Regions from separate parts of the Streptomyces sp. NPDC031049 genome, predicted to be linked through region 4. Evidence: riboswitches for the same ligand, from Rfam matches in the RefSeq annotation. Region 4 holds a riboswitch; each other region holds the start of a gene.
What was found. Region 4 has a riboswitch for cobalamin ahead of ACZ45Q_RS13440 (energy-coupling factor ABC transporter permease). Riboswitches for the same ligand answer to the same signal wherever they lie in the genome.
Positions count from the first base shown of each region.

Region 1: another riboswitch for cobalamin. It lies ahead of ACZ45Q_RS11630 (cobalamin biosynthesis protein); the one in region 4 lies ahead of ACZ45Q_RS13440 (energy-coupling factor ABC transporter permease).
Region 2: another riboswitch for cobalamin. It lies ahead of ACZ45Q_RS00795 (ribonucleoside-diphosphate reductase subunit alpha); the one in region 4 lies ahead of ACZ45Q_RS13440 (energy-coupling factor ABC transporter permease).
Region 3: another riboswitch for cobalamin. It lies ahead of ACZ45Q_RS24545 ((2Fe-2S) ferredoxin domain-containing protein); the one in region 4 lies ahead of ACZ45Q_RS13440 (energy-coupling factor ABC transporter permease).

Region 1 covers NZ_JBVIGC010000005.1:387,637-391,864, reverse strand. The annotation lists gene ACZ45Q_RS11645 (class II aldolase/adducin family protein) at 1-49, opposite strand, end outside; gene ACZ45Q_RS11640 (inorganic phosphate transporter) at 675-1,919, shown strand; gene ACZ45Q_RS11635 (hypothetical protein) at 1,940-2,161, shown strand; cobalamin riboswitch at 2,293-2,431, shown strand; gene ACZ45Q_RS11630 (cobalamin biosynthesis protein) at 2,536-3,495, shown strand; gene ACZ45Q_RS11625 (cobyric acid synthase) at 3,492-4,228, shown strand, end outside.
Region 2 covers NZ_JBVIGC010000001.1:176,031-180,258, reverse strand. The annotation lists gene ACZ45Q_RS00795 (ribonucleoside-diphosphate reductase subunit alpha) at 1-2,296, opposite strand, end outside; cobalamin riboswitch at 2,420-2,562, opposite strand; gene ACZ45Q_RS00790 (GNAT family N-acetyltransferase) at 2,650-3,156, opposite strand; gene mctP (monocarboxylate uptake permease MctP) at 3,316-4,228, opposite strand, start outside.
Region 3 covers NZ_JBVIGC010000015.1:108,137-112,364, forward strand. The annotation lists gene ACZ45Q_RS24530 (helix-turn-helix domain-containing protein) at 1-73, opposite strand, end outside; gene ACZ45Q_RS24535 (MAB_1171c family putative transporter) at 427-1,584, opposite strand; gene ACZ45Q_RS24540 (TetR/AcrR family transcriptional regulator) at 1,656-2,393, opposite strand; cobalamin riboswitch at 2,590-2,711, shown strand; gene ACZ45Q_RS24545 ((2Fe-2S) ferredoxin domain-containing protein) at 2,773-3,150, shown strand; gene ACZ45Q_RS24550 (CaiB/BaiF CoA transferase family protein) at 3,289-4,228, shown strand, end outside.
Region 4 covers NZ_JBVIGC010000006.1:355,069-359,296, reverse strand. The annotation lists gene ACZ45Q_RS13455 (energy-coupling factor ABC transporter ATP-binding protein) at 303-1,172, opposite strand; gene cbiQ (cobalt ECF transporter T component CbiQ) at 1,169-1,918, opposite strand; gene ACZ45Q_RS13445 (energy-coupling factor ABC transporter substrate-binding protein) at 1,919-2,260, opposite strand; gene ACZ45Q_RS13440 (energy-coupling factor ABC transporter permease) at 2,257-2,958, opposite strand; cobalamin riboswitch at 2,989-3,172, opposite strand; gene ACZ45Q_RS13435 (potassium channel family protein) at 3,241-3,702, opposite strand; gene ACZ45Q_RS13430 (voltage-gated chloride channel family protein) at 3,795-4,228, opposite strand, start outside.

The sequences.
Region 1 (4,228 bases), on a different contig from region 4:
TGCCGACCACCAGGCCGTCGGCGACCGTCCGCCGGGCCGTCGCGACCAGCGCCTGCCAGGCCCGCGCCTCCTCCGCGGACGCCGTCTCCCGTACCCGATCCGCGTGCCCTTCCGGACCCGCGCGCCCAGCCGGTTCCGCGCGCCGTTCTCGTTCCGCGCGCCGTTCCCGTTCCGTGTGCCCTTCCGGTTCCGCGCCCCCTCCCAGATCCGCGCACCCTTCCGGAGCCGCCTGCCCTTCCGGAGCCGTGTCCCGCACCCGGTTCGCGTGGTCCTCCGGTTCGTCCAGCCGGTTCGTCACCGTCGGCACCTCCCTCTCGGGCGCCGTGCGCCCCTCGTCCCCGTTGCCGCCGTCGATCGGTGTCGTGGTGGGAATCCTGCCAGGCGGGCCGCCGCCGGCCACTCTCCGTGCATCGCCCGCCACTCCCTCACTCCGCAGAGTGACCAGGATCTCTTCGGCGGGTCCCTCGATCGGCTGAGATCACGTGCACGAGCGGGCTGACCGTCGGTAACGGGCGGAATCTGGCGGTTCCCTGCGGCCCCACGGGCCGGGGAGGGCGCGGGCGGTAGCGGCGACACCGCTTCCGGACACCGTGGCGCCCCGCCCAGTTCATCTTCCGTTCACCCACGTTACCTACGTTCGACGCGCCAATGACCTCGAACGATTGCCTGGGTAAATGGAAAGCTTCTCGCTGATCCTCGCGATTGTGGTGGTAACCGCACTCGCGTTCGATTTCACGAACGGTTTCCACGACACCGCGAACGCGATGGCCACGACCATTTCCACGGGCGCGATGAGGCCCAAGGTCGCGGTGGCCATGTCCGCCGTCCTCAATCTGGTCGGCGCCTTCCTCTCGGTGGAAGTCGCCAACACCATCTCCAAAGGTCTCGTCGACGAGACCGGCATCCGTCCCGAGGTCATCTTCGCCGCGCTGGTCGGCGCGATCCTCTGGAACCTGCTGACCTGGCTGGTCGGACTCCCGTCCAGTTCCTCGCACGCCCTCATGGGCGGCCTCATCGGTGCCGCCGTCGCCTCGGCCGGCATCGGCGCGGTCAACGGTGACGTGCTCGTCACCAAGGTACTGATCCCGGCGATCGCCGCCCCGCTGGTCGCGGGGATCGCGGCGATGCTCGGCGCACGGCTGACGTACAAGCTGGGCAAGAAGACCGCGGACACCCAGGCCGCCCAGAAGGGCTACCGCGCCGGCCAGATCGCCTCCGCGGGCCTGGTCTCGCTGGCCCACGGCACCAACGACGCCCAGAAGACGATGGGTGTCATCACCCTCGCCCTGGTCACCGGCGGCGCGCTCGCCCCCGACTCCGACCCGCCCATGTGGGTCATCCTCTCCGCGGGCATCGCCATCGCCCTCGGCACCTACCTCGGCGGCTGGCGCATCATCCGCACCATGGGCAAGGGTCTGACCGACCTCCAGCCGCAGCAGGGCTTCGCCGCCCAGACCAGCGCGGCCACGGTCATCCTGGCCTCCTCCCACCTCGGCTTCTCCCTCTCCACCACGCACTCGGTCTCCGGTGCGGTCATGGGTGCGGGCCTCGGCCGCAAGGGCGGTGTGGTCCGCTGGTCCACGGCCACCCGGATGTTCGTCGCCTGGGGTCTGACCCTGCCGGCCGCGGCCCTGGTCGCCGCCCTCGCGGAGTGGGTCACCAGCCTCGGCGACTGGGGCACGGCGCTCGTCGCGGTCTTCCTCGTCGCCTCCAGCGCCGCGATCTGGAAGATCTCCCGGCGCGAGGTGGTCGACCACACCAACGTCAACGACGTCGAGCCGGCCGAGCCCGGCGTGGTGACCCAGGCGATGGCCGCCGTCACCCCGCCGCCCACGGCCGCCGCCGAGGAGCTCGGGACCACCGTCCCGTCCCAGACCGACGCCGCCGACGCCAAGACCCCGTCGGCCACCACCGTCTGACCCGCAGAGAGTAGAGCAGCATGAGCATCGACTGGGCAGCCCTCGGCTCCGTCTTCGGGGTCAGCCTCGTGACCACCGTGGCCCTGGTGGGCCTGTTCGTCCTCGGCATCGCCGGCCTGTCCCGCAAGGAGCGGGCCGAGGCCCGGGGCGGCGGCGCGGCCCTCGCGGTGACCGGCGCCTACGCCTGCTTCGCCGCGTGCGCGGCTGCGGTGGCGTACGGCATCTATCTGATCGTCGCCTGACCCACGGCACGGCACCGAGAGGGGTGCGGAACGGAGAGCACCGTCCCGCACCCCTTTCGCGTGCCCGCGCACGCCCGCCGGGTGTGGGGCTCCGCACACTCCCCCCTCGCAGGTCAACAGCAAGTTGACGGGTGTTCGCGGGCCGTGGTGGACTGCCCGAGCCAATACGGCGGCAGGAGAGGAAGCCGGTGCGAATCCGGCGCGGTCCCGCCACTGTCACCGAGGGCTCGTCCCCCGGGAGCCAGGAACTCTCACCGCCGGTTTCGTCGAACCAGGGCGCGGACACCCTGAGTGAGGACATACCGCCATGCACGGCTGCCGCCGACCGAGGACCACCCCCGACACCTCGCCCTCCCCCACGCTCGGCTGAGCCGATGCGGGCCGAACGCGTCTTCGCGTACGGCGCCGCCGCCGGCCTGCTCGGCGACCTGCTCCTCGGCGATCCGCGCCGCGGGCACCCGGTCGCCGTGTTCGGGCGGGCCGCGGGCGCCGTGGAACGGGTGCTGTGGCGCGACCACCGGGGCCGGGGTGCGCTGCACACCGCCGTGTGCGCCGGTGGCGCCGTCGCCCTCGGGTCCGTCGCCGCACGGGCCGTCCGCACCTCCCCCACCGCCTCCGTCGCGCTGACCGGCGTCGCCACCTGGGCCGTGGTCGGCGGGACCTCGCTCGCCCGGGAGGCCGCCGCCGTCGCCGGCGCGCTGCGGTCCGGGGACGTCGAGGCGGCCCGCGCCCGGCTGCCGCACCTGTGCGGCCGCGACCCGCAGGCACTGGACGCCGACGGGATCGCCCGCGCGGTCGTGGAGTCCGTCGCCGAGAACACCTCCGACGCGGTGGTCGGCGCCCTGGTGTGGGGCGCCCTCGGCGGGGTGCCCGGCCTGCTCGGCTTCCGGGCCGTGAACACCCTCGACGCGATGGTCGGCCACAAGTCCCCCCGCTACCGGCGCTACGGCTGGGCCTCCGCCCGCCTCGACGACCTGGCCGGCTGGCCGGGCGCCCGGCTCACCGCCGCCCTGGCCACCGTGGCCGGCGGCGACGCGCGCGGCGCCGTCCGGGCCTGGCGGGCCGACGCCGCGCGGCACCCGAGCCCCAACGCCGGCCCGGTGGAGGCCGCGTTCGCCGGCGCCCTGGGTGTCCGGCTGGGCGGAACGCTCGCCTACGGGGGCCGGGTGGAGCACCGGCCCGTGCTCAACGCGGCGGCGGGCCGGCCCGTGCGGGCCGGCGACATCGACCGGGCGGTACGGCTCTCCCGGCGCGTGGGCTGGCTGGCGCTCGGCGTGTGCGCGGGCGCGCGGCTGCTGGCGGGCCGGGTCGTGAGGAAGGGACGGACGTCATGAACGGTGGTCTGCTGGTCGCCGGCACCACCTCGGACGCGGGCAAGAGCGTCGTCACGGCGGGGATCTGCCGCTGGCTGGTGCGGCAGGGCGTGAAGGTGGCGCCCTTCAAGGCGCAGAACATGTCGCTGAACTCCTTCGTCACCCGCGAGGGAGCCGAGATCGGCCGGGCGCAGGCCATGCAGGCCCAGGCCTGCCGGGTGGAGCCGACCGCGCTGATGAACCCGGTGCTGCTCAAGCCGGGCGGTGAGCAGAGCAGCCAGGTCGTGCTGCTGGGCAGGCCGGTCGGGGAGCTGAGCGCGCGCGGCTACCACGGCGGCCGGCAGCGGCAGTTGCTCGGCACGGTGCTGGACTGCCTCGCCGAACTGCGGGGCACGTACGACGCGGTGATCTGCGAGGGGGCGGGGTCTCCGGCGGAGATCAACCTGCGCCGGACCGACATCGTGAACATGGGGATCGCCCGGGGTGCCGGACTGCCCGTGCTGGTCGTGGGGGACATCGACCGCGGGGGCGTGTTCGCGTCCTTCTTCGGGACGGTGGCGCTGCTGGCGCCCGAGGACCAGGAGCTGGTCGCCGGTTTCCTGGTGAACAAGTTCCGCGGGGACGTCTCGCTGCTCGAACCCGGCCTGGACATGCTGCGCGGCCTGACCGGCCGGCGCACCTACGGCGTGCTGCCGTTCCGGCACGGCCTGGGAATCGACGAGGAGGACGGGCTCCGGGTGTCGCTGCGCGGCGC
Region 2 (4,228 bases), on a different contig from region 4:
GGGCCGCGCGGGCGATCCGGGTCGCCGGGCGGGAGCGCAGGTAGTACGTCGTCTTCAGCCCGGACTTCCAGGCGTAGGCGTACATCGAGGAGAGCTTGCCGATGGTCGGCGTCTCGAGGAACAGGTTCAGGGACTGGGCCTGGTCCAGGAAGGGCGTACGGGCGGCGGCCATGTCGATCAGCGCGCGCTGCGGGATCTCCCACGCCGTGCGGTACAGCGCGCGCACGTCCTCGGGGATCCAGGTGAACTCCTGCACCGAGCCGTTCGCCTCGCGCAGCGCCTCCCGGGTGCGGGCGTCCCAGACGCCGAGCCGCTTGAGGTCGTCCACCAGGTAGGAGTTGACCTGGAGGAACTCCCCGGACAGGGTCTCGCGCTTGAACAGGTTGGACACCTGCGGCTCGATGCACTCGTAGACGCCGGCGATCGAGGCGATCGTGGCGGTGGGCGCGATGGCGAGCAGCAGGGAGTTGCGCAGGCCGGTGGTCGCGATCCGCTCCCGCAGCGCCGCCCAGCGCTCCGGCCAGTTCAGCTCCGCGTCGTAGTGGTCGGGGTGCAGGACCCCGCGGGCGGTGCGGGTCTTCTCCCAGGCGGGCAGCGGGCCGTTGCGCTCGGCCAGGCCGGCGGACGCCTCGTAGGCGGCGAGCATGATCCGTTCGGCGATCCGGGTGGAGAGCCGCTTGGCCTCCGGTGAGTCGAACGGCAGCCGCAGGGCGAAGAAGACGTCCTGGAGGCCCATCACACCGAGCCCCACCGGCCGCCACCTGGCGTTGGAGCGGCCCGCCTGGTCGGTCGGGTAGAAGTTGATGTCCACCACCCGGTCGAGGAAGGTGACGGCGGTGCGGACGGTGGCGTCCAGCCGCTCCCAGTCGAGGTCCCCGGCGGCCGGGTCGGCGAACGCGCCGAGGTTGACCGAGCCCAGGTTGCAGACCGCGGTCTCGCCGTCGTCGGTGACCTCCAGGATCTCCGTGCAGAGGTTGGAGGAGTGGATGACGTGACCGGGCTCCGCCGTCTGGTTGGCGGTGCGGTTGGCGGCGTCCTTGAAGGTCATCCAGCCGTTGCCGGTCTGCGCGAGGGTGCGCATCATCCGGCCGTACAGCTCCCGGGCGGGCAGCGTCTTCGTCGCCAGGCCCCGGCGCTCGGCCTCCCGGTAGGCGGTGTCGAACTCCTCGCCCCACAGGTCCACCAGCCCGGGCACGTCCGACGGCGAGAACAGCGACCACTGCGCGTCGTCGGCGACCCGGCGCATGAACTCGTCCGGCACCCAGTGCGCCAGGTTGAGGTTGTGGGTGCGCCGGGCGTCCTCGCCGGTGTTGTCGCGCAGCTCCAGGAACTCCTCGATGTCGCAGTGCCAGGTCTCCAGGTAGACCGCCGCGGCACCCTTGCGCCGGCCGCCCTGGTTCACGGCGGCGACCGAGGCGTCGAGGGTCTTCAGGAACGGGACGATGCCGTTGGAGTGCCCGTTGGTACCGCGGATCAGCGAACCCCGGCCGCGGATGCGGGAGTAGGACAGGCCGATGCCGCCGGCGTGCTTGGAGAGCCGGGCGACCTGGTGGTAGCGCTCGTAGATCGAGTCCAGCTCGTCCCTGGGGGAGTCCAGGAGGTAGCAGGACGACATCTGGGGGTGGCGGGTGCCGGAGTTGAACAGGGTGGGGGAGGAGGGCAGGTAGTCGAGGCGGCTCATCAGGCCGTAGAGGTCCGCGACCTCGTCCACCGAACGGAGCGTGTCGTCCTCGGCGAGACCGGCGGCGACCCGCAGCAGGAAGTGCTGCGGCGTCTCGACGACCTTGCGGGTCACCGGGTGCCGGAGCAGGTAGCGGCTGTGCAGCGTGCGCAGCCCGAAGTAGCCGAACCGGTCGTCGGCGGCCGGGTCGACGAGGGCGTCCAGGCGCTCGGCGTGCAGCCGGACGAACGCGGCGGTGCGGTCGGCGATCAGGCCCTCGCGGTGGCCGACGGCGACGGAGTCGGTGAAGGCGACCACGCCCTGGGACGCGGCCTCGGCGCGGATGCCGATGGTCAGCAGCCGGGCGGCCAGCCGGGAGTAGGCCGGGTCCTCGGAGATCAGGCCGGCGGCGGCCTCCGTGGCCAGCTCGCGCAGCTCGCGGTCGTCGGCGCGGGCGGACCGGCCGCGCAGTGCGGCGGCGGCGACCCGGCCGGGGTCGGCGTCGGGGAGGTCGGCGGTCAGCTCGGTCAGGGTCCGCAGCAGTGCGGCACCGGGCCCGTCGGACTCCTCGGTCACCGGCGTCGGCGCATCCGTCACCGGGTCGGCTGAGGCCGGGTCGGCTGGCGCGATGGTCACGTGGGGCACTCCCTCGCTCGGCACGGGGCCTTGCGGAGGGCAGGGGGCAGCTCACGAGCGCGCGCGGCGTCGCGTCCACCGGCCCATTCCGCGAGGCCCGGACGTCAGGGCACCCGGACCGGACGGCCGGGTGCACTGTCGGCAGGTCCTCGGACTGAACAGGCGTATGGGCACACGACGGGCGTGCGGACACACGCGAGTACACCGTTGCGGGACAGTTCCGGATTCGCACCGGATTCCCCTGCGGCGACAGCGAGCACGAGCATACATCTTGTGCCGTGTTCCGGTGACACCCCCAGATGTTGTGTCCTGGGCGGGGAGCGGCCCAGGCGCCCCGCGGTGGGCCGGTGGTGTCAGAGCGTCAGCCCGTAGGTGATCAGCATGATGTCGTCCAGCTCCGGCAGCGGATTCCAGTCCCGCTCGGGGGTGCGGACGAAGCCCAGGCGTTCGTAGATCCGGTGCGCGGCGTGCATGGTGCGCTGGCTCGACAGCACGATGCGCACGCAGCCCTCGACGGTCCGCGCCCGGTCCAGGCAGGCCCGCACGAGGGCCTCGCCGGCACCCCGGCCACGGGCGGCCCGGTCCACGGCGAGCATCCGTATCTCGGCCTCGCCGGGCCCGGCGATGTCCGCCATGGGCCCGCCGGACGGCACGAAGGTGACCCCGCCCAGCAGCCGCTCGCCGTCCACGGCGACCAGCACCTCGGCCGCCGCCGCCCGCTTCGCCACGTCCCTCAGCTCACCGAGGTAGGCGTCGCTCTCCCCGAAGTCCAGCAGCCCGTCCTGGAGATAGGCCTGCGCGGTGATCTCACCGACGGCGGAGTACTCGGCGGGGTCGGCCCGCCGGATGACGATGTCCATGGGCCCGAGTCTGCCCGAGGGGTACGACAACGGGCCGCCGGTTTTCCCACCGACGGCCCGTGGACAGCGCCCCGAAAGGGGCGCGGGGAACTGCGCGACCGGCCACGACGAAACCCGCAGCCGAACCGGCCACGACGCACCCGCGGCCGAAGAACACCTCTAGTGCGACGACCCCGCGGTGGCCGGCGGCAGCTCCACCTGTACGCCCGGATCGCCGGCGTCGGCCGTGTAGTCCTCCGGCCTGGTCTCGTCGACCCCGTCGGGAGCCTTGACGGCCCGCAGGACGAGGGTGAGCACCACCGTGACCACCACGTTCAACACGAAGGCCGTGAGCCCGATGTAGCCGATCTCGCCGATGCCGGGGATCTCCTCCGAGGAGCCGCCGAAGTGCTTCTGCGTCGGCGAGGAGACCCCGTACGCGGCGAGCGTGCCGTAGATCATGCCGACCGCCCAGCCCGCCAGCAGCGCCCAGCGGTGGAACCAGCGGGTGAACAGGCCGCCGACCAGCGCCGGGAACGTCTGAAGGATCCAGATCCCGCCGAGCAGCTGGAAGTTGATGGCCACTGTCTTGTCCATGCCCAGGACGAAGACCAGCGCACCCACCTTCACCAGCAGCGACACCAGCTTGGAGACCCGGGTCTCCTCCTTGGGAGTGGCGTCCGGCTTGATGAAGTCCTTGTAGATGTTGCGGGTGAAGAGGTTCGCGGCCGCGATGGACATGATCGCCGCAGGGACCAGCGCGCCGATGCCGATCGCCGCGAAGGCCACGCCCGCGAACCACGCCGGGAACATGTTCTCGAACAGCTGCGGGATCGCCAGCTGGCCGTTGTCCACCTTCACCCCGGCCGCGATCGCCATGAAGCCCAGCAGCGCGAGCATGCCCAGCATCAGCGAGTACAGCGGCAGGATCGTGGTGTTGCGCCGGATCACCTCACGGCTGCGCGAGGACAGCGTCGCGGTGATCGAGTGCGGGTACATGAACAGCGCGAGCGCCGAGCCCAGCGCCAGCGTCGCGTACGTCCACTGGCCCGCCTCGGGCGGCACCAGACCGCCCTTGCCGGTCTCGGTGAAC
Region 3 (4,228 bases), on a different contig from region 4:
CCTTGGGGCGCACCGTCCTGAAGAGGTCGTCCAGGCGCACGGCCAGCAGGGGCCGGTCGTCAGTCTCGGACATGGTCGATCTCCCTCCCGTCACCTCCCCGGCATAGCCCTCGGCTAAGTGACAGTCTCGCAGATTAGCGGACAGTTGACAATCGGCCGAGACTCCGCCAACGTTGGAGCCCGCAGATAGCTGGCAGCTAACTTGGCCTACGGGGGTAGTCGAGTTGGCTCCGGCCATGTGGCCGGCCCGGCCCACGAACCCGGGGCCGGGCCGGTGGGCGGGAGAAAATCGCCCGGACCGGAGAGAAACGGGGACCCCACGGGGGAGAACGGGGAAACCACGGGGGAGGAAGAACGGGGGAAACGGGGGAGAGAAACGGGAGAACCCGCCCGGTCTGACGGGGGATACAGGCCGGGCGGGAGCTCTCAACCCGCGCTCTTGAGTTTACTGTAGGCGGCGGCGACTTTGGCGAGCCATGCGACTTCCGCCGAGAAGTTGTCCGTATCACGGTCCTCGAAGTCGCCGGCGTCCTTGTTGTCGTCAGGGATGACGCCGGTCCGCTTGGCCTTGAGCGCCTGTCTGATCTGTGCCGCCTCGGCGTAGGCCTGCCGGTGCTCCTCGCTCACGCCCGGGCCCGGCCCGGCCGCCTCGCCCGCGGAACGGTCGATGTAGGGCCGCAGGTCCCGCCACCCGTCCCGTATCTCCACCACCCGCCGGTGCAGGCGGTAGTCGAGGTCGGAGACTGCGGCGTTCCCGGCCGGCTCCAGGACGATGCCGGGGGACGCCTCGTACAGATCCCGCCAGAGCGGGTAGAGCGCGCGGTAGGACCGGTAACTGCGCATCCAGTCGGCCAGTTTGGCGACGGAGGCGCCCCAGGAGGACATCGTCAGGCTGAGCGAGAGCAGGAAGATGCCCGCCGCGCTGAACAGGGACGGGGTCACCGTCCAGGCGCCGATGTCGGCACCGGCCGCCGCGGTGAGGATGTTGACCGTGCGGGCCGTGCAGTAGAGGAAGAGGACCACGGCGGCGACCGACAGCAGCCGCAGTGCCTGCCGCAGCGAGGCGTTGTCGGTCATCCGCGCGTACGGCCCGCACTGCCGGAAGATGGTCACGCACGGCACCGCCTGGGAGACGATGAAGAACAACAGGTAGGCGAGCACCAGCGGCTGCCCGCTGCCGGTGTCGAAGTCCGAGGACGGCCGGCCGGGGCCGTCGGCCAGGAAGAACAGCGCCGCCAGCAGGGCGTCGAGGCCGACGCCGGTGATCAGCCAGTAACGGGTCTTCTGCGCCGCCTTCTCGTCGGCGGTCGCCCAGTGCAGAAGGATGATCTGGGCGCTGACGCAGAAGGCGACCGCGGACAGGTGCATCACCAGGATGGCGAGGTTGCCGACGCCGAGGAAGCTTCCGCCGCCCATGGCGACGGCGCCCATCGTGAAGGTCAGGCACTGGAACAGCAGCGTGACCACCAGCGTGCGGTAGGCGCTGTCCCGCCAGCTGCGCCGCGCCTGGCACAGCCGGTAGACGAGAGCGGCGTACGACGATATCGCCGCGATGACGAAGCAGATGGTTCTGATGGAGTTCACGGCCTGATTCCTGTGGGGGGCGCCGCGCCTGCGGGGTGAGGGAAGAGCTGGGGACGGGAGGGGAGGAGCGGTCAGCCGGTGGCGTCGTGGTCGCCCAGCGGCACCTCGAGGCCGATGCCCTCGGCGGCCACGGCGACGGCGAAGTCGAAGAACCGCGCCTCGTCCCGGACGCTGTCGTGCGTGCGGCTGAAGACCTGGAACACCAGCAGCCCGATCAGATTGCTCCACAGCACGATGCCGCGCTCGATGATGTCCGAGAACGGAGCCTCGGGCACGCCGCCGAACAGCTCCACGGCCGCCGGCAGCAGCAGCGGCGGACCGGACACCGCCCTCCGGGGCGGGGTGAGTTCACCGGCCTCGAGGGCGGAGCGCACGATGCCGGCGAGCACCGCGGGGGTGCGCGAGGCGGGCGGGACCGTCTCCTGCGGGGCGTGGTAGCCCGGCACCGGCGAACCGTAGATCAGCGTGAACTCGGCGGGGTTGGCGAAGGACCACTCCCGCAGCGCGCGGGCGGCCGCCAGCAGCCGGGCACCCGCCGGGCCGCCCGCCTTCCTCGCCGCCTCGTCGGCCTGCTCCATCGCGGCGCCGGACGCGTCGTAGGCGTCCACCACCAGCGCGGTCAGCAGGTCGTCCCGGTGCGGGAAGACGGCTTCCACCTCGGTGACGGAGAGCCCGCCGGCGTCCGCCACGGCAGCCGTGGACAGCCCCGCGGCACCTGCCTTCACCAGCACGCGGCGCGCGGCGTCCTTGACGGCCGCGGGCCGCGCCTCGTCGTTGTCATCGGCCCGGTCTGTTGCGGAAACCTCCATGGCCCACACCGTACCCGGCGGCACCGGCCGTGCCGATCTCCGGTACCGGGGCCGTCCGCGCCGTGCATCCCGATCCGGCCACCCCCGGCGAACAGCGGAAACGGGGCAAAGTCCAATGAAGGTCCCCGGACCCTCGCCGTGCGCCGACTCCCGGGCGGGGATGGCATGATGACGGCGACAGGGCGACGGCGGTCCGAGGAAGCCGGTGGGAATCCGGCGCGGTCCCGCCACTGTGATCGGCGAGCGGATCCCTGCGGGCCACTGCCCCCTCGCGGGCGGGAAGGCCGGGACGAGCGGTGACCCGAGAGCCAGGAGACTCACGCGGTCGCCTCCTCCACCCACACCGGGGCGGATCTCCCCGGGGAGAGGAAGGTGCGGCATGCCCGCGAACCGGTCCGGGAACGCCTACGGACCCCGGCCGTGCCGGGTCGTCGTCTGCCGGGACTGCTGCTGCGGCAGCGCCAAGGTCACCGGCGTCGACCACGCGGCGCAGACAGCGCGCCTGCGGGCCGAGGTGCCCGTGCGCGTCTCCGAGTGCCTCGACGCCTGCGACCACGCCAACGTGGTCGTCGTACAGCCCTCCGCCGCCGGCCGCGCCGCCGGCGCCCGCCCGGTCTGGCTGGGACTGGTCAACGACCCCGACGCGACCGACGACATCGCCGCCTGGGCACGCGCGGGCGGCCCCGGCGTCGCCCCCATGCCGGAGATCCTCGGCCTGTACACCATCACCCCGCCGGGCAGGCGGAACCGGCCGTGACCGGGACCCTCCACCGGCGCGGAGCCCGCCCCCGCCCGCCGCGGCCGGCCGCCCCCGGTGGCGCAGGTCACGTGTAGCGACGGGGCCGCCGGTGCATGTCGTACAGGACACCGAACGCGAGACGAGGAGCCCGGGACGATGCCGACGACGAGCCGCGGTGCCGGAGAGGAGAGCGCCGGGGCGCTGGACGGGATCCGGATCGCGGACTTCTCCCGGGTGCTGGCCGGGCCGTACGCCACCATGCTCCTCGCCGACCTCGGTGCCGAGGTCGTGAAGGTGGAGCGGCCCGGCACCGGCGACGAGACCCGCGCCTGGCGCCCGCCCGCCGACGCCGACGGCACCTCCACCTACTTCCTCGGCGTCAACCGCAACAAGCGCTCGGTCGCCCTGGACCTGAGCACCCGTGAGGGTCGGGAACGGGCCCGGGAGCTGATCGCCCGCTCGGACGTCGTCGTGGAGAACTTCCGGCCCGGCACCATGGCCCGGCTGGGACTCGGGCCCGACGAACTGCTCGCCGCCGACCCGCGTCTCGTCTACTGCTCCGTCACCGGCTTCGGCACCGGAGCGGGCGCGGCACTGCCCGGCTACGACCTGCTGGTGCAGGCCGTCGGCGGACTGATGAGCGTCACCGGCGACCCCGACGGCGAACCCACCAAGACGGGCGTGGCCCTGGTCGACGTCATCACCGGCCTGCACGCCTCGCTCGGCATCCTCGCCGCCCTGCGCCACCGGGAGCGCACCGGCCGGGGCCAGCTCGTCGAGGTGAGCCTGCTCGGCTCCCTGCTGTCCGCCCTGGTGAACCAGGCGTCCGGATACCTCGCGGCCGGCGCCGTGCCGGGTCGGCTCGGCAACGCCCACCCGAGCATCGCGCCCTACGAGACGTTCCCCACGGCCGACCGGCCGATCGCCCTCGCGGTCGGCAACGACGGGCAGTTCGCCGCGCTCGCCACCGCCCTGGGACGGCCCGGCCTCGCCGGCGATCCGCGGTTTCGCACCAACCCCGACCGCGTCGCGCACCGGTCCGCGCTGCGCACCGCCCTGCGGGAGCTGCTGCGCACGCACGGCGCCGACCACTGGG
Region 4 (4,228 bases):
CCGGCGTGGGGAGTGACGCCGGCGTGATGTGCGGTCTTGGAGCGAACGCCCTTGTCCGATCGGTGACCCCGGGCGGTGCGGCCCCGGACTCGGAGCGTGATCACCCTGGTCATGCAGTCGACGTGTGTGCCGACGCTCCGCGGGTCGGCGAGGGGTGGTGCCACCTGCGGAGTTGCGCATGTCTACCACGCCCTTTGCGCATTTTTTAGTGATGCAAATCACATCACGGTCGGTGACCCCGGAAAATGGCAGCGGCCGAAACCAGACCGTTATCCGGGACACCGGGTCCGTTCACCGGACATCTATTTCTGTCCGCTCCGACCGGAATCCCCGCTCCCGCCGAGCGCGAGCAGAGCGGCCAGCTCCTCGGCGGTCCGCGGCCCCGCCGCCGGGTCGGCCAGTATCCCCCGCTCCCGCAGCAGACCGGCCACCGCGACACCCCACGGCAGCCGCAGCCCGGCCTCGCGCAGCAGCTCGGTCCGGGCCAGCGTGGCGGCGGCGGGCCCGGTGCGCACCCCCGACGGCGTCAGGACGGCGGCGTCCTCGCACCAGCGCAGCGCGAGGTCGACGTCGTGGGTGGCCATCACCACGGTGGTGCCGCCCGCACGGAGCCCGTCGAGGGTGGCCAGCAGCCGTTCCTGCCCGTCCGGATCGAGCCCGGCGGTCGGCTCGTCCAGGATCAGCACCCGGGGCCGCATCGCGACGGCACCGGCGATCGCCGCCCGCTTGCGCTGCCCGTACGACAGCAGATGCGTGGGCCGGTCGGCCAGCGTGACGATGTCCAGCGCGGCGAGCGCCTCCTCGACCCGGGCCCGCACCCGGTCCTCAGGCAGACCGAGGTTGAGCGGCCCGAACGACACGTCCTGGGCCACGGACGCGGCGAACAACTGGTCGTCCGGGTCCTGCACCACCAACTGCACCGTGCTGCGCAGCCGGGTCAGCCCCCCGCGGTCGTACGTCACCGGCTCGCCCGCCACCGTCAGCCGCCCGGCGTGCGGCCGCAGCCCGCCGCTGAGCAGCCGCATCAGCGTGGTCTTGCCGCTGCCGTTGCGCCCCAGCAGGGCCAGCGCCCGCCCCTCGGGCACGTCGAAGTCCACCGCCCGCAGCACGGCCGGCCCGTCCTCGTAGGCGAAGGTGGCGCCCCGCAGGGACACGACGGCGGACTCGCTCACGTCAGCGGCCTTTCCAGTACGAAGGTGAGGGCGGCCAGCGCCGCCAGCAGCGCCAGGCTCGCCGCCGTGAACGGCACCGAGACCCGGGCCTCCGGCACCAGCACGCGCAGCGTGCCGTCGTAGCCGCGGCCGGCGAGCCCGGCCTGGAGCCGCGCCGCCCGGTCGAAGGAGCGCACGAACGCCGTCGCGCCGAGCCCGGCCAGCGAACGCCAGGCGGCGGCCCGGGTGGTGTGCCCCAGCCGGGCCGCCTGCGCCTGCCGCACCCGCCGCACGGAGTCCAGCAGCAGGAAGCTCATCCGGTACGTCACCAGCGCCACGTCGACCACCGGCGCCGGCACCCCGGCCCGCACCAGCCGCGGCAGCAGGTCGGACATCGGCGTGGTGAACGCGAACAGCAGCACCCCGAGGGAGGCGGCCGAGGTGCGCAGCAGCAGGGCGCCGGCCCGCGCCGGGCCCCCGTCCGCGAGGGACACGAACGCGTCCGCGCCGCCGACCTGCACCAGCAGCGGCAGCGCCCCGGTCAGGCAGAACCCCAGCGGCACCCGCCAGGCCCGCCACAGCCGGCGCCCCGGCACGCCCGCCGGGCCGAGCAGCACCGCCAGCGCCGCGACCAGCACCAGCGCGGCACCCGGCCATGGCGGCAGGGAGATCGCCAGCACCGTCAGGCCCAGTCCCAGCACGGCCTTGTCGACCGGATGCCGGCGGCGCCAGCGGCTCGCGTGCGCCGCCGCGTCGATCGGCAGCACTCAGTCCCCCGCGGGATCGTCCCGCCGGGCCGACGCGCGGGCCCGCTCCTCGCCCTGCCGCCGCCCCCGGCGCAGCCCGAAGTAGTACGCCAGCACGCCGGCGCCGAGAGCGGCCTGCACGGCGAACAGCGCCGACTCGACCTCCCCGGAGGGCGGTTCGTACAGCGGCGAGAACCACGGCTCGTACTCCGGGTCCAGCTCGGTGATCGCCGTCTCCGCCTCGGCGTCGGCACCGGCGAACGGCTCCTCCTTGTGGTCGCCGAGCCCCAGCACCAGCGGCAGCACCGCGAGCGCGGCGACCGCGAGCAGCAGCAGGGCGTTGATCCTCGTGTCGCGCTTCACCGGGCCGCCGCCTCCTGCTCCGTCGTCGTCCTCGTCCCCGCCGGCAGCACGCCCAGCCGGGTCAGCTCGCCCTTGCTGGACCGCACCAGCAGCCGCATCACCAGGACCGTCAGGAGCCCCTCGCTGACCGCCAGCGGGATCTGCGTCACCGCGAAGATCGAGCCGAACTTGCCGAGCGCGCCCAGGAATCCGCTGCCCGGGTCCGGGAAGGCGAGCGCCAGCTGCACGGACGTCACGCAGTAGGTGGACAGGTCGGCGGTGAACGCGGCGCAGAACACGGCGGCCATCAGCGGCGCGGCGCAGCGGCGCAGCAGCCGGTAGACGCCGTACCCGGCCCACGGCCCGACGACCGCCATGGAGAAGACGTTGGCGCCGAGCGTGGTCAGCCCGCCGTGCGCCAGCAGCAGCGCCTGGAAGAGCAGCGTGATGGTGCCCAGCACGGCCATGACCGGCGGCCGGAACAGGACGGCGCCCAGCCCGGTGCCCGTCGGATGGGAGCAACTCCCGGTCACCGAGGGAAGTTTCAGGGCGGACAGCACGAACGTGAAGGCCCCGGAGGCGCCGAGGAGCAGCGTGCTCTCCGGGTGCTCCCTGACCTCGCGGGTGAGTGACCGTACTCCGTGGACGACGAACGGCGCGGACGCGACACCCCAGGCGATCGCGTGCGCCGGAGGCAGGAAGCCCTCGGCTATGTGCATGGCTCGGCAGACCCTCTCCAGCACCTCGTGGATGGTTGACGCGCCTCGGCCGGTCTCCTGGCTGACGGGTACCACCGCCCGAACTCCGCCTTCCCGGGTCGTGATGACCCAGTGGCTGCCCGCGAGGGCCGGAGCCGGACTTCCCGATCACAGTGGCGAGGGCCGCACCGGCTTTGCACCGGATTTCCCGTTCACCAAGGCGTGGTGACAGTAGTGCGCCCGCACCCGCGGTGACAAGGGCGTACGGGGCGCTCGGACCCGGGTCACACACTCCCTGTGCCGTCACTCGCGCCGGTCACGGTCCAGCCGTCGCACGGCCATGGCGCGCACCCGCTGGCTCAGGGCGGTCGCGGCGGCCGTGAGGAACACGAACGTGTACAGGATCTGCACGATCGTCACCACACGCGCCGCCTGTCCCCGCGGGGTGATGTCGCCGTAGCCGACGGTGGCGAGCGTGACGACGGTGAAGTAGAGCCCGTCCAGACGGGTGTGCAGCCCCGAGAACTCGCCGGGCTGCTTGGCCAGGCAGTAGTAGGCGGCGGCGAAGACGTGCACCGACAGCAGCATCAGCAGGGTGAGCGCCAGACCGGGACGGGTGTCGGGGCGGTCGGTGAGGACGTGGCGGACCTGGCGCAGCAGCAGTACGGCCACCAGCGTGAGGACGGCCCCGAACAGCACCCAGCTCACCTCGGCCCGCCGGGGGCCGAGATGATCGAGGGGGAGCAGGAAGTACGCGGCGACCACGACGGCCCCTACGACGCCCCGCACCACCCAGGGCCGCGCGGACCGCACGGCCCCGCGCGGACGGCGGCCGTGCCCCCTGTCCGGCCCCGCCGTCACGGCCCCGCCCCCGCCGCCCGCCCGGCACCGCCCGCGCCGTCCTCGCCGCCGGGTGCTTCCGGTGTCTCCTCGGGCCGCCCGCGGCGCACGAGTTGGGCGACGATGAAGGCCACGACCGACGCGGTCACGATCAGCGGCATCTGGTCGTCGGCGTCGCCGCCGATCAGCAGCACCGCAAGCACCGCGCTGGCCAGCGGCAGCCCCGTCACCGCGGCCGCCGCCGCGGCGATCCCGAGCGCGAGGGCCGGGGCCGTGCCGAACCCGGGCAGGCCGGAGCAGGCCATGGCCGTCGCGGTGCCCAGCAGCACCGCCGGGAAGATCGGACCGCCGCGCAGACTGCCCAGGGCGATCCCCCAGGCCAGCCCCTTGCAGGCGACGAGCGCGAGCAGCGCCCCCACCGGCCAGGCGTGCGGCTGCGCGGCCAGTTCAC